3 regions of the Sphingomonas sp. NFX23 genome follow, and region 1 is predicted to be linked to each of the others. Evidence: riboswitches for the same ligand, from Rfam matches in the RefSeq annotation. Region 1 holds a riboswitch; each other region holds the start of a gene.
The links. Region 1 has a riboswitch for cobalamin ahead of J4O76_RS10370 (TonB-dependent receptor plug domain-containing protein). Riboswitches for the same ligand answer to the same signal wherever they lie in the genome.
Positions count from the first base shown of each region.

Region 1 (4,819 bases):
GTCGGCTATCGCGGGCGCGTCGCTCGTCCCGCGGCGGCAGCGGTGGATCGGTGCAGCGGTCGGCGGACTGACGGCGGTGGCCGCGTCCTATCCGGGCTGGCGTGCGCGGATGGCGGCGATGTCGCAGTACGGCCAGACGCCGACGGGTTTCGTCGAGGATGCGGTGGTTCTTGGCGGCGCGGCGGCGATTGCGCGCAACGCGGCGAAGCTTGGCGCGGCCTGACGCCGGACGTGTATTCCGGGCGGGCCGAAAAGCTGCCATGCGGCGGCGATGATCCGTATCTCGCTCTCTACGCTTGCCTTCGTATTGATTTCGTCCGGGGGTGCGGTCGCGCAGACGACTGTCGCGCCTAGCGACCAGCAGGCTGACATCGTCGTCACCGGGCGCGGGCTGGCCGATGCGCCCGGCGATCGTGCGTACGACGTCGTCACTATCGATCGTGCGCGGATCCAGGCGAATGCGAGCAATCGGCTGGAGAGCGTGCTGGCCGACGTCGCGGGGCTCCAGCAGTTTCGTCGGTCGGACTCGCGCAGCGCCAACCCGACCAGCCAGGGGATTTCGCTGCGCGGGATCGGCGGCAATGCCTCCAGTCGCGCGCTGCTGATCTTCGACGGCGTGCCGCAGGCGGATCCGTTCGGCGGCTGGGTCGCGTTTCCGGCGTATGCGACGGGGCGGCTCGGGCGCATTCGCGTGACGCGCGGCGGCGGGAGCGGGTATCAGGGGCCGGGGGCGTTGGCGGGGACGGTCGAGCTCGAGAGCGCGACGCCGGACCAGGCGGCGCCTTTCCAGGGCAGTGTCGCGTATGGCAGCCGGGATTCGGTCGATGCACAGGGCTCTGCGGCACTGGTGCACGGGTCTGGGTTTGCGACCTTGTCCGGAGCCTATGCGCGCGGGGACGGCTTCACGCCGACCGTCGAGGAAAGCCGGGGAATCGTCGATCGCGCCGCGCCGTACGAGCAGGCGTCGGGCGCGCTGCGGACCGTCGTCGGGATCGGCTCGAAGACCGAATTGCAGATGAATGCGAGCGCGTTCACCGATCGGCGCGACCGGGGGAGCGACTTTACCGACAACAAGAGCGAAGGCGCGGACGCGAGCGTCCGGCTCATCGGGCGCGGGCGCTGGGGGTATTCGGCGCTGGCGTATCTGCAAACGCGCGCGTTCGCGAGCAGCTTCAACAGCATCAACGCCGCGCGGACGACCGCGATCCAGTCGCTGAACCAGTATAATACGCCCGCCACCGGGCTTGGCGGACGGATCGAGATCGCTCCGCCGCTGGGCGAGAGCATCACGCTGCGTCTGGGCGCGGATGTTCGCGATGTCAGCGGCAAGACGCAGGAGCTGTATACGTTCGTCAACACCGTGCCGACGCGGCGGCGCGAGGCCGGCGGGAGCACGACGACAACCGGCGTGTTTGCCGATGGGAGCTTGGTTGCTGGCGACTTCACGTTCAGTCTTGGCGGCCGGGTTGACTGGTGGTCGATCGACGGCGGCTATCTGTCCGAACGGCCGCTGGCCGGCGGCGCGGCGTTGACCAATCTTCGATATGCGGACCGCGATGGCAGCGAGACGACCGGCCGGGCGGGCGTAGCGTATCAGCCGGTGGAGGCGATCACGCTGCGCGCGGCCGGGTATCGCGGGTGGCGGCTGCCGACGCTCAACGAGCTGTATCGGCCGTTTCGCGTCGGCAACGATGCGACCGCGGCGAATGCGCTGTTGTCGCCGGAGCGGCTGACCGGGGTCGAGGGCGGGGTGACGCTGACGCCTGCGCCGGGCGTGAGCATCGCCGCGACGTATTTCTACAACCGGCTGAAGGATGCGGTGGCGAACGTCACGACGACCACGCCGACGCAGGTGTTGCCGGGGGTGACGACCTACCGCGTTCGCCAGAACCTCGACGCGATCCGCGCGCATGGGTTCGAGTTGAATGCGGCGTATCGGCCGGGTCCGTTTGGTGTTCAGGCGTCGTGGTCGCACACGAACTCAAAGGTCGAGGGATCGGGGATCACGGCTGCGCTGGACGGCGTGCGACCGGCGCAGACCCCTCGCGACCAGGTTTCTGGGACGGTCGACTGGCGACGCGACGCGGCGACGCTGTCACTGACGGTGCGGCATATCGGCCAGCAGTTCGACGACGACCAGAATACGCGCGTGCTTGGGGCTGCGACGACGCTCGATGCGTATGCAGCGTTGCCGATCCTGCGGTCGCTGGTTGCCGAGTTTCGGGCCGAGAATTTCCTCAACGAGCGGGTCGAGGCAGGGGTCAGCGGCGCGAACATCGTCGAGCGCGCCACCCCGCGGACGATCTGGGTCGGGCTGCGCTACGGCGGGCGGTGATATTCTTTCTGCTAAGGAAAACGAAGACATCATGTTTCCCCGCGAAGGCGGGGACCCAGACTGGACTCCCGCCTTCGCGGGAGAACAACGGAGGGAAAGCGACGTCCCGACTAACACGCCACCACCCCGGCGGAGGCCGGGGCCCAGTTGGCAAGGTCGCAGTAACGACGGACCGCGCTTAGTTAGTGACATTCCCCAACTGGGCCCCGGCCTCCGCCGGGGTGGTGCGGTGGACGGTGAGGGAGCTTACGATCCTCCCCCGCAAGGGGGAGGTGGCACCGAAGGTGACGGAGGGGGAGGCATGCGATCACCCCCGTTTCCGTGTCCGCCCCCTCCGTCTGGCAAGCGCCAGCCACCTCCCCCTGGCGGGGGAGGATCAGCAGGCCCCGCGTTGACCCGTGCCTGGCGCACGACTAATGCCGCGTACGTGAAGGGTTCCCCGCAACGGGATCAAAAGGGAAGTCGGTGCGCGGGCCGGGTCGTCACGATCCAAATCCGCAAGACCGGCGCTGTACCCGCAACTGTGACCGGATAGCGGCCACCCCGATATGCCACTGGGTCTCGGCCTGGGAAGGTGGGGTGGGCGCGGCGACCCGGAAGCCAGGAGACCTGCCTGTCACGGTCGATCCACTGCGCGGGCGGGTGTCCGGCGCGGACGAGTGCTCCGGTCCAGCCGGGTTTCCTCGAGCGAGAGACGTCTGGCCGCCCGGCGAATGGTCGCTGGCGGTTCTGGTTAGGACGCAGCCGAATGACGAAATTCTTCCTTCTCCTGAGTGCCGCGGCGATCGCATCGCCCGCCTATTCTCAGACCATATCCAACCCAGACGCCCCCGAAATCGTCGTCACCGCGACCCGCGCTGCGCAACCGCTGAGCGAGATCGGCCAGGCCGTGACCGTGATCGACCGCGCCGAGATCGAGCGCCGCCAGACCACCATCGTCTCCGACCTGCTCGCGACCACGCCTGGCGTCACCGTCACGCGTAACGGCACGGTCGGCGCGCTGACCAGCGTCCGCATCCGCGGTGCCGAGGCGGATCAGACGCTCGTCGTGATCGACGGCGTGCGCGTCAACGATCCCTCGTCGACCGGCGGCGGCTTCAACTTCGGCAACCTCCTGTCGAGTTCGGTCGAGCGGATCGAAATATTGCGCGGTCCTAACTCGGTGCCATGGGGCAGCCAGGCGATCGGCGGCGTCGTCAACATCATCACCGCCGCACCGACCGAAGGCGTCCAGGCGCGCGCCAACGCCGAATATGGCTATGCCGACAGCGTGTTCGCGAGCGCGGGCGTGTCGGGCAAGTCGGGTCAGGTGTCCGGATCGCTGACCGGCGGATATCTGCGCACCGACGGCATCTCGTCGGCGGCCAGCGGCACCGAGCGCGACGGCTATCGCCAATATGGCGCAACCGGGCGGGTCGGCGTCGAGTTCGCGCCGGGCATCGGCCTCGACCTGCGCGGCTATTTCGCCGACAGTCGCGTCGCGATCGACGGCTTCCCGGCCCCTGATTACGTGCTCGTCGACACCGCCGAATATTCGAAGACGCGCGAAGCCTATGGTTACGCGGGGCTACATGCGAACTTCGCCGACGGTCGGTTCAACAACCGCGTGGCCTTCACGATCGCCGACATCAACCGCGACAATTACGACCCGAGCTTCGGCAGCGATCCGTCGTTCATCGGTCGCGGCCGCAGCGAACGCTACGAGTATCAGGGCGACTTCCGCCCCCTCGACCAAGTGCGCGTCGTCGCAGGCGTCGAGCGCGAGAACAGCCGCTTCAACGACGGCTTCACCTTCGCGGATACCGGCATCACCAGCGTCTACGGCCAGCTGATCGTCAAGCCGCTCGACGTCCTCACGATCACCGGCGGCGTCCGTAACGACGACCACGACGATTTCGGCAGCCACACGACGTTCGGCGCGAACGCCGCGCTGGCGTTGCGGACCGGAACCACCGTCCGCGCGAGCTATGGCGAAGGCTTCAAGGCGCCGACCTTGTACCAGCTCTTCTCCGACTACGGGAATCGCGGCCTCGATCCGGAGACCGCGCGCAACTTCGACGTCGGTGTCGAACAGGCGTTCCTCGACAACCGCGCGCGCGTCGCGGTGACCTATTTCAACCGGCGTACGCGCAACCAGATCGACTTCCGCGACTGCAGTCCGGCGGAGCAGACGACCGCCGGTTCGATCTGCGTCGACCGCCCGTTCGGCGTCTACGACAATATCGCCCGCGCCGAGGCGGACGGCGTCGAGTTCACCTTGGCGCTGCGCCCGGTCGACGCGCTGACGCTGACCGCGAACTACAGCTATATCGACACCGAGAACCGCTCGATCGGCAGCGATTTCGGCAACGATCTCGCGCGCCGTCCCAAGCAGACCGCGAGCGTCGACGCCGATTACCGGTTCGCGTTCGGGCTGTCGGTCGGCGGCACCGTGACGATGGTCGGCGACAGCTTCGACGACGCCGCCAACACCGTGCGACTCGA
Region 1 is NZ_JAGEKH010000003.1:600,660-605,478, reverse strand. It holds gene J4O76_RS10380 (DUF4126 domain-containing protein) at 1-223, shown strand, start outside; gene J4O76_RS10375 (TonB-dependent receptor) at 272-2,335, shown strand; cobalamin riboswitch at 2,751-2,966, shown strand; gene J4O76_RS10370 (TonB-dependent receptor plug domain-containing protein) at 3,084-4,819, shown strand, end outside.

Region 2 (4,819 bases), on a different contig from region 1:
CGCGGAAGTGAGGGGCTGGAGGGCGATCTGGACCTTGCTTAGCACGTGGACTGTGCGACTCTTACTCTAGTCCGAGGAAGCGTTGGTCCCATTGCAGGCTTCTGTCGCAAACTCGGTCGCCGTCGACGTGCACCGCCCCGGCGAAGGCCGGGGTCCAATTGGAAAGGTCGGAGTAACGATGCTCGGCCTCAGTTAGCGGCATCCCCCAATTGGGCCCCGGCCTTCGCCGGGGTGGTGTTTTGTCTTGGCAGGGTCATAAGTCAGTTGCCACAACCCTCTGTTCTACCGCGAAGGCGCGAGCTCAGGGTAACGAATGCAGGTATTCGTGGCTCCTGGCCCCCCGCCTTCGAGGGGGAACGAAACGGCTTAGGCAGTGAGGCTCAACGCAACCGCTTCCGCGACCTTGATGCCGTCGACCGCGGCGGAAAGAATACCCCCCGCATAGCCTGCGCCTTCGCCGGCCGGGAAAAGCCCCGCCGTGTTGAGGCTCACGAAATCATCGCCGCGCGTGATCCTGACCGGCGACGAGGTGCGCGTCTCGACCCCTGTGAGCACCGCGTCGGGATGGTCGTAGCCGGGGATCTCGCGTCCGAATGCAGGCAAAGCCTCGCGCAGCGCAGAGATCGCGAACTCGGGCAGGCACTCCGACAAGTCAGTCATATGGACGCCCGGCTTGTACGACGGGATCACTGAGCCTAGCGCGGTCGACGCGCGCCCCGCGAGCAGGTCGCCGATACGTTGCGCGGGCGCCTTGTAGTTCGAGCCGCCGGCGACATAGGCGCGCGATTCCCAATGGCGTTGCAGCTCGATCCCGGCGAGCGGGTGGCCGGGATAGTCGCGCTCGGGGTCGATGCCGATGACGATCCCCGAGTTCGCGTTGCGTTCGTTACGCGAATATTGGCTCATGCCGTTGGTCGCGACGCGGCCCTCCTCTGAGGTCGCGGCGACGACGGTGCCGCCTGGGCACATGCAGAAGCTGTAGACCGTGCGCCCGTTCTTGCAGTGGTGCGACAGGCTGTACGCCGCCGCGCCGAGGTCAGGGTGACCCGCGCACGGCCCGAACCGCGCTTCGTCGATCCAAGATTGCGGGTGTTCGATGCGGACGCCGATCGAGAACGGCTTGGCCTCGACGTAGACGCCCTTGGCATGCAGCATCTCGAACGTGTCGCGCGCGCTGTGGCCGACCGCGAAGACGACGTGGTTGGCTTCGAGATAGTCGCCGGTGCTGAGATGAAGACCGCGAAGCTGGCGAGTGCCGGCCTCCTCGACGATGTCGAGACCGTCGACGCGCGTCGAGAAGCGGTATTCGCCGCCGAGCGCCTCGATCGTCTCGCGCATGCTCTCGACCATCGTGACGAGACGGAAGGTGCCGATATGCGGATGCGCTTCGGTGAGGATTTCGGGTGGCGCACCGGCTTTCACGAACTCGGTCAGGACCTTGCGGCCCAAGTGGCGCGGGTCCTTGATCTGGCTCCAGAGCTTGCCGTCGGAGAAGGTGCCGGCGCCGCCCTCGCCGAACTGGACGTTCGATTCGGGGTTGAGGACGCTTTTGCGCCAGAGACCCCAGGTATCCTTGGTGCGTTCGCGGACGACCTTGCCGCGGTCGAGGATGATCGGGCGGAACCCCATCTGCGCGAGGATCAGGCCGGCGAACAGCCCGCATGGGCCCGCGCCGACCACCACCGGGCGGGGGCCGGTGTAGCTCGCGCCGCCCTTGGTGACGAAGCGGTAGCCGGTATCCGGCGTGCGCTGGACGTGACGATCCTTGCGGAAGCGGGTGAGGACGGTGTCCTCGTTCTTCAGCGTGACATCGACCGAATAGACGAGCTGGATGTCCATCTTGTCGCGGGCATCGTGCGCGCGTCTGGCGATGGTGTAGCGGATCAGGTCGCGCGGGGTAACGCGCAGGCGGTCGCGGATCGCGGCGGGGAGCGCTTCGTCGGCGTGGTTGAGCGGCAGCTTGAGGTCGGTGATGCGGAGCATGTCGGTCGCTCTAGCGCCGCGCGGCGCGATCCGCCATCGGGAGGACGAGAGGACTTGATCATGCGGACCGACGACGAACAGAATGCCAAGAGCGCCAAGCGCAAGGAGGTCCAGGACCGGATCGTCGCGAGCAAGACGATCGAGAAGGGGCTGATCATCGTCCACACCGGCAAGGGCAAGGGCAAGTCGACCGCCGCGTTCGGCATGGCGGTGCGGATGATCGGGCATGGGCGGAAGGTCGGCATGGTGCAGTTCGTCAAGGGCGCGATGGCGACCGGCGAGAAGACGATCTTCGATGCGTTCCCCGCGCTGTGCGAGTTCAAGCCGATGGGGGAGGGCTTCACTTGGGACACGCAGGACCGCGCCCGCGACATCGCGGTGGCGCGTGAGGCGTGGGACGAGGTGAAGCGGATGATCGCCGATCCGTCCTATGCAATGGTGGTGGCGGACGAACTGAACATCGTGTTGCGCTACGAGTATCTGCCGGTCGACGAGGTGCTGGCGGTGCTGGCGGCGAAGCCGGAGATGACGCATGTCGTGGTGACCGGGCGGAACGCGCCTGATGCGTTGATCGAGGTGGCGGACCTCGTGACCGAGATGACGCAGGTGAAGCATCCGTTTCGGTCGGGCGTGAAGGCGCAGGCGGGCGTGGAGTTCTAGGCGGCTTCCTACTCTACGGTCCGTTACGAGGACCGTCCGTCATCCTGACGAAAGTCAGGCCCCAGAGCCACGAAGGCTGCCGCCCGTTACCCTGGATCCTGACTTTCGTCAGGATGACGGGAGGGCGTGGGGACGGCTGGCGGACTTCTGACCGACGTAGCCGTGTCTTGCGCCGGGTCTTCCTCCCGCCTATCGCTTCGCCCGCGACAGGTTCCCCCGATGCTCACGCCGAGGGGGATGAAAATGGGAACGGGAAACACCCGGCTGCCCCTGCAACTGTACGCGGCGAGCCATTGTGCCTCATGCCATTGGGATGTTCCCGAGAAGGCGGCGCGGACGGCGTTGACCCGCGAGCCAGGAGACCTGCCCGTCGCGGTCGTCTTTCGTCCGGCCAGGGTGCGCCGAACGGACGGGTAACACCCCGAGCGACGACATCGCTTCGCGTCGCGCGAAGGCAGGAGGCGTCCGCTTCTCGCCCTTTGCGCGGTGCGGGACCGACTGTCCGAAGGGGTTCCTATGCCAAGTACACATCATTCCAAGATCGTCCGGGAACGGACATGCTGAAGCCGGTCGAGGACGGCGTCGCGGTGGTCGCGTGCAACACGTGCCGCCATTCCGCCGACGCGCGCGACGACGAGCAGGGCCAGCGTGGCGGCGCGCGGCTGGTCAGTGCGCTGAAGGCAGTGCAGGCGAGCGATCCCGCCTATGCCGACGTAGCCGTGCAGGAAATGCCGTGCCTGTTCGCGTGCCAGGATTTCTGCACCATCCATCTGCGCGCACCCGCCAAGGTCGGCTATGTGCTAGGCCGTTTCGAGCCGACCGAAGACGCTGCCCGTGCGATCCTGGATTACGCACGGCTCTACGGCGAGAGTGCGTTCGGACAGGTGCCGTTCAAACAATGGCCGCAGGGCGTGAAGGGCCATTTCATCACCCGCACGCCGCCTGCCGGGTTCGTCGTGGAATGACTTTTTTTCCGACAGCCGGGGCATTTCTATCATCCTTGAGCGCGTTGCCGCAGCCGGACGAAGCCGCTCGATCGGCGGCAGTGGCGCGGCAGGGGCAACTGACCAAGCCGCCGGGCTCGCTCGGGCGGTTGGAAGAGATTGCCGTCTTCATGGCCGGTTGGCAGGGCCATGAACGCCCGCGGCTCGATCGCGGCCGGGTGGTGATCTTCGCGGGTAATCACGGCATCGTCGATCGCGGCGTCAGTGCGTTTCCGGCCTCCGTCACGGCGCAGATGGTGGCCAATTTCGAACATGGCGGCGCGGCAATCAACGCGCTGTCGCGCGCGGCGGGGCTCGATCTCAGAGTCGTCCCGCTCGATCTCGACCGGCCGACCATCGATTTCACCGTCGCCCCGTCGATGTCGGAGGAGGAATGCCTCGCGGCGATCAACGCGGGCGCCGCCGTCGTTGCGGACGCACCCGATCTGATCGTGCTCGGCGAGATGGGGATCGGCAACTCGACCTCCGCCGCCGCGCTGTGCCTCGCCAGCTTCGATGGATCGGCACGCGACTGGGTCGGGCCCGGTACCGGAGTCGACGACGACGGCATGGCCCGCAAGATCGCGACCGTGGAGGCCGGGCTGGCGCTGCACCGGGACGCACTGAGCACGCCGTTCGAGACGCTACGCCGGCTTGGCGGTCGTGAACTTGCGGCGATCGCAGGCGCGGTCATAGCTGCGCGTCTCGCAGGCGTACCCGTCATGCTCGATGGCTTCATATGCTGTGCCGCGGTCTCGCCGATCGCCGCTGCGTGCCCGGATATTCTCGCGCATTGTCTTGCCGGCCACGTGTCGGCCGAGCCGGGTCATGCGCGATTGTTGCGGGCATTGGACCTCGATCCCCTGTTGTCGCTGGGCATGCGGTTAGGCGAGGGGAGCGGCGCGGCGGTGGCGACGTTGCTCGTCCGCGCGGCGCTGGCGACGCATGACGAGATGGCGACGTTTGCCGAGGCAGGGGTCTCCGTCGCGTGACCGGTTCGCACATGCTGTACCTGATGCGGCATGGCGCGCCCGTCCGCAAAGGCCTGTTGCTGGGGCGAACGGACGATCCGGTGACGGAGGCCGGCGTTGCGGCGTGCGTCCGGCGAGCCGCAGGGCTGAAGGTTGCCGCGATCGTGTCGTCAGACCTGAAGCGTACTCGCGATTGCGCGACGGCGATCGGCAGCGTGCGGG
Region 2 is NZ_JAGEKH010000004.1:215,883-220,701, forward strand. It holds gene J4O76_RS11935 (peptidylprolyl isomerase) at 1-11, shown strand, start outside; gene J4O76_RS11940 (NAD(P)/FAD-dependent oxidoreductase) at 367-1,983, opposite strand; gene cobO (cob(I)yrinic acid a,c-diamide adenosyltransferase) at 2,044-2,643, shown strand; cobalamin riboswitch at 2,835-3,028, shown strand; gene J4O76_RS11950 (DUF1636 domain-containing protein) at 3,201-3,608, shown strand; gene cobT (nicotinate-nucleotide--dimethylbenzimidazole phosphoribosyltransferase) at 3,605-4,618, shown strand; gene J4O76_RS11960 (histidine phosphatase family protein) at 4,630-4,819, shown strand, end outside.
Region 2: another riboswitch for cobalamin. It lies ahead of J4O76_RS11950 (DUF1636 domain-containing protein); the one in region 1 lies ahead of J4O76_RS10370 (TonB-dependent receptor plug domain-containing protein).

Region 3 (4,819 bases), on a different contig from region 1:
GCGGGGCCGGTCGAAGTTGGCGAGCGGGAGGATCTCGACGCCCGTCACGCGGTCGGATTGCATGTCCCATACCGGTTCCGCGCCGAGCAGGTGGAGTGCCATCGCGAACTCCTCGCCCGCGGTGCGCATCGTCGCCGAGGCCCAGAGGTCGACGACGAGGTTGCGCGGGTAGTCGCCGTGGTCCTGCAAATGGCGTCGGACGAGTTCGTCGGCGAGCTTCACGCCTTGGGTATGGGCAGCGCGAGACGGGACCGCGCGCGGGTCGGTCGTGTAGAGGTTGCGGCCGGTCGGGAGGACGTCGGCGCGGCCTCGCCACGGCGAGCCGGACGGGCCGGACGCGACGCGCTTGCCATGGAGCGCCGACAGGAGACCGGCGCGTTCGGCATCGCCTTGCTCGCCGCGGCCGTAGATGTGGAGGCCGTCGCCAAATTGGCTTTCCTTCACGTCGCAGACGAACGTGTCGATGCGGGTGATCGCTTCGGCTTGGGACTGTGCGTCGTCAAGGCCCAGCGTCGCGGCGAGGCCGGTGGCGGTGGCTTCGTCGCGGATGTCCCGTTGCAGGCGGTCGCGGCGGGCTGGATCGAGTCCGTCGGCGTTGGAGAATTCGTCAAGCAGCGCTTCGAGGCGACCAAGGCCGGCGCCGGTGCGCGTGCGTTCGAGCGGCGGCGGGACGTGGCCGAGCGTGACCGCGCCAATGCGACGCTTGGCTTGGGCCGCTTCGCCGGGATCGTTGACGATGAACGGGTAGATGACGGGCATTGCACCGGTCAGCGCCTCGGGCCAGCAGGCGTCGGACAGCGCGACCGACTTGCCGGGGAGCCATTCGAGCGTGCCATGCGCCCCGACATGCACCAGCGCATCGGTGCCTCGTGCGTGAAGCCAGAGGTAGAAGGCGACATAGGCATGGCAGGGGCAGCGCGAGAGGTCGTGATATTCCTCCGCGCGTTGCTCTGTGCGGCCGCGTTCGGGTTGGAGGGCGACGAGCGCCCCGCCCCGGTCGATCGCTGTGAAGGCGAAGTCTTCGGTGGGTTCGCCCCAGGTTTCATGGAGGTCGTCGCGGAGCGCTTCGGGGAGATGCGCGAGGGCTTTGCGGTACTGCGCGAGCGGCCAGTGGATGCGTGAGGTAGCGAGATCAGTTGCGTCGGGCGTGATCGCGTAGCCGGCCTCGGTGAGGTCTTCGAGGATCGCTTGCGTGGAGGCGAGTGCGTCGAGGCCGACGGCGTGCGCCATCTGGTATGCCTTGCCGGGGTAGGTCGAGAGGATGATCGCGATGCGGTGGTCGGCGACGGGTTTGCTGGCGAGGTTTGTCCACGCTTCGATGCGCGCGGCGATGGCGGCGATTCGTGCTGGGTCGGCGCGGTGTTCGCGGCGGGTGTATTCCAGGTCGCCGTCTCGCGCGGCGGCTTCCTTGAAGCTGGCGACGCCGGCGAAGAGGCGGCCGTCCACCTCGGGGAGGACGACGTGCATCGCCAGGTCGGCGGGCGACAGGCCTCGGGTGGCGCCGGCCCAGGCGGCGCGGTCGGAGGTGGCTAGCGCGATCTGGAATACTGGGACGTCCGCGCCGTCGAGAGGCGTGGCGTCGGTGGCGCCTCGTGCGGAGAAGGCCGTGGCGTTGACGATCGCCGCCGGCGTGAGCGCCGTGACCCAGCGGCTCAGCCAGCCGGCTGCGTCGGGAGCTTTCAGCGAGGGTGCGAAGAGGCCGATGACGTCGAACCCTCGCGCGGTTAGCTCAGCGTGAAGCGCTTCGATCGGGTGAAGGTCGGCGGCGGTCAGGTACGAGCGGTAGAAGACGATCAGGATGCGGGGGCGTGTCGCGTTCAAATCGAACGCGGCCGGACAGGTAACGCCGTCGTGCGGTTGCCAGCCGCCAACGTCCGCGATCGCGCGGACGCCGGTGACGGGGCCAGCGTAGCAGCCTGATGCGAGCGCGAACTGAGCTAAGGCAGCCTGCGCTGCGACTGCGCCGCCGGTGTCGCAGAGATGGGCCAGGCGGCGGAGCGTCGAGAGCGGGATCGTCGATGCGGCGTCGAGGCGTGTGTCGATGCGGCCGTCTGCGGCGAGGACGGCTAGCGCGATGCCGTTCTCGCGCGCGAGGTTTTCGACCTGTTGCAGGCCGTAACTCCAGTAGGAGCGCCCGCCGATCAGCCGGATCAGGATGCCCTTCGCGCCCGCCAACGTCTGTTCGATGTAGGTGTCGACCGAGAGCGGGTGCTGGAGCGCGGTCAGGTTCGCGAGGCGTAGCGAGGGCAATCGGCTACCGGCCGCATCCGCACGTTTCCAGCCCGCGGCGAACGCGCCGAGGTCACCGTCGGAGAAGGACAGGACGACGAGGTCCGCGGGGGATTGGGCGAGGTCCTGCGGGACCGCGCTTTCCTCCAGCCCGTGGGTCTCGCGGAAGACGACGTGCATCGTGCGCCTCAGCCGTCCAGCGCGGCCTTGATGCGGGCCTCGTCGATCCGGTCGTGCTCGGCGATGACCACCAATTGCGTGCGGCGCGGTTCGCCGGCGCGCCATGGGCGATCGTACTGCGTACGGACGCGCGCGCCGACCGCCTGGACGAGCAGGCGCATCGGCTTGCCGGTGACGGCGGCGTACCCCTTTACGCGGAGGATGTCGGCGCTGCGGGCGAGCGCCTCGATCTTCGCGGTCAGGTCGGCGGGGTCGGCGATCTCGCCAAGCTCGACGACGACGCTGTCGAAATCGTCATGCTCGTGATCGTCCTCGCCGTCGTGATGCGACGGGCGGCTGGCGATATCGTCCTCGGCGGCGGCGTTAAGGCCCAGGATCACGCGCGGATCGATGATACCGTCGGTCAGGTCGATCACCGGGAGCGGCCGTGCGGATTCGGCGGCGATCACCGCGCGTGCCTTGGCGACGCCTTTGGGGCCGGCGAGATCGACCTTGGTCAGCAGCACGATATCGGCGCAGGCGAGCTGGTCCTCGAATACCTCAGACAAGGGCGTCTCGTGATCGACGCTGGGGTCGGCGGCGCGTTGGGCGTCGAGCGCAGCGACATCTGGCGCGAAGCGACCGGCGGCGACTGCTTCGGCATCGGCGAGCGCGATGACGCCGTCGACGGTGATGCGCGAGCGGATCGCTGGCCAGTCGAACGCCTTGAGCAGCGGCTTGGGCAGCGCGAGGCCGGAGGTCTCGATCAGGATGTGATCGGGGCGCGGGTCGAGCGCGAGGAGCGCCTCCACGGTCGGGATGAAATCATCCGCCACCGTGCAGCAGATGCAGCCGTTCGCCAGCTCGATCACGTTCTCCGCCGGGCAATCGGGGATCGCACAGCCCTTGAGGATGTCGCCGTCGATACCGAGCGTGCCGAATTCGTTGACGACGACGGCGAGACGGCGGCCGTTCGCGTTGCGGATCAGGTGGCTGATGAGCGTGGTCTTGCCGGCTCCGAGAAAGCCGGTGACGATGGTGACGGGGACCTTTGAAAGATCGGGCATTGGTATTCTCCTGCGAGCACACGCACGCACGACCATAGGGCCGCACGCGTTCGTCGCTCAGACGGAGTACCGTGCCGCGACCATCCCCTGGATCGTAGCAAGAGCGACCATATGCGCTGGCAGGTCTCCTGGCTCGCGGGTCGAGGCTCGACGTACGCCTTCCCAGGTTTCCCCAGTGGCTGCCCTTCTCGTGAAGGGCGTGTGCGTCTCGCTCACCGCTTACAGTTGCAGGGACAGCCGCGGCATTGGGAGGAACTCCCGCACCGCATTCCCATTCAAGCCCCGAAGGGCACCGGCGCGATCTGTGAGGTTCGGTGAAACCGAGCCTCGGGGGTGGGTTAGAGCAGTTTGGCGGGACTGCCAATTCGCATATCGGTAGTTTTCGATGCTCCCCCGCGAGGGGGAGGTGGCTGGCACTTGCCAGACGGAGGGGGAGGACACGGAACAAACGTGATCGTCGTCCTCCCCCTCCGTCGCTTCGCGCCACCTCCCCCTGGCGGGGGAGGATCGAGAGCGCGTCGAGCTTGGGGAACAGAGGAGCTAGCTTATCCGTGCACGACTTCGATCTCGTCGAAGCGTTTCCAGCGGTAGATTGCGAAGCTCAGCACCCAGCAGAGCACGAACAGGCCGATGATCGCAAAGCCGAGGCCATTGAAGTTCTCGCCGAGTGCCGTTGCAACGTCCCATATGCCGCCGGTGAAGCCGAGCTTCGATCCGAGCAGCGCGAGCGTCTCGATCCCGCCGATTGCGATCGCGACGATCGCGGAGATCAAGGTGATGGTTATGTTGTAGTAGAGCTTACGGATCGGCTTCACGAACGCCCATTCATAGGCACCAAGCATAACGACGCCGTCCGCGGTGTCGACCAGCGCCATGCCGGTCGCGAACAGCACGGGGAGGACTAGGACGACACCGATCGAGAGACCGTCGGCGGCCTGGCTCGCTGAGAGGCCAAGGATCGCGACCTCCGTCGCCGTGTCGAAACCGAGTCCGAACAGGAAGCCGAGCGGCGCCATGTGCCAGCTCCGCGTGACCAGCCGGAACATCGGGCGGAACAGACGTGCGAGCAGGCCGCGGTTGCCGAGGAGGAGGTCGAGGTCCTCCTCGACATAGGTGCCGCCGCCGCGGACATGGCCGAAGGTGCGCCAGACCGAGCGGAGGATGATCAGGTTCATCGCGGCGATCGTGAACAGGAACACAGCGGAGATGACGGTCGCGACCACCCCGCCTACCTGCTTGAATGCCTCGAACTGCGACAGCGCATTGGCGGTCAGTGCGATCGCGACCGCCGCGATGAGCACGATCCCCGAATGGCCGATCGCGAACCAGAAGCCGACCGCGATCGGGCGCTGGCCGTCCTGCAT
Region 3 is NZ_JAGEKH010000004.1:347,543-352,361, forward strand. It holds gene cobN (cobaltochelatase subunit CobN) at 1-2,409, opposite strand, end outside; gene cobW (cobalamin biosynthesis protein CobW) at 2,418-3,455, opposite strand; cobalamin riboswitch at 3,557-3,767, opposite strand; gene J4O76_RS12560 (HoxN/HupN/NixA family nickel/cobalt transporter) at 4,001-4,819, opposite strand, start outside.
Region 3: another riboswitch for cobalamin. It lies ahead of cobW (cobalamin biosynthesis protein CobW); the one in region 1 lies ahead of J4O76_RS10370 (TonB-dependent receptor plug domain-containing protein).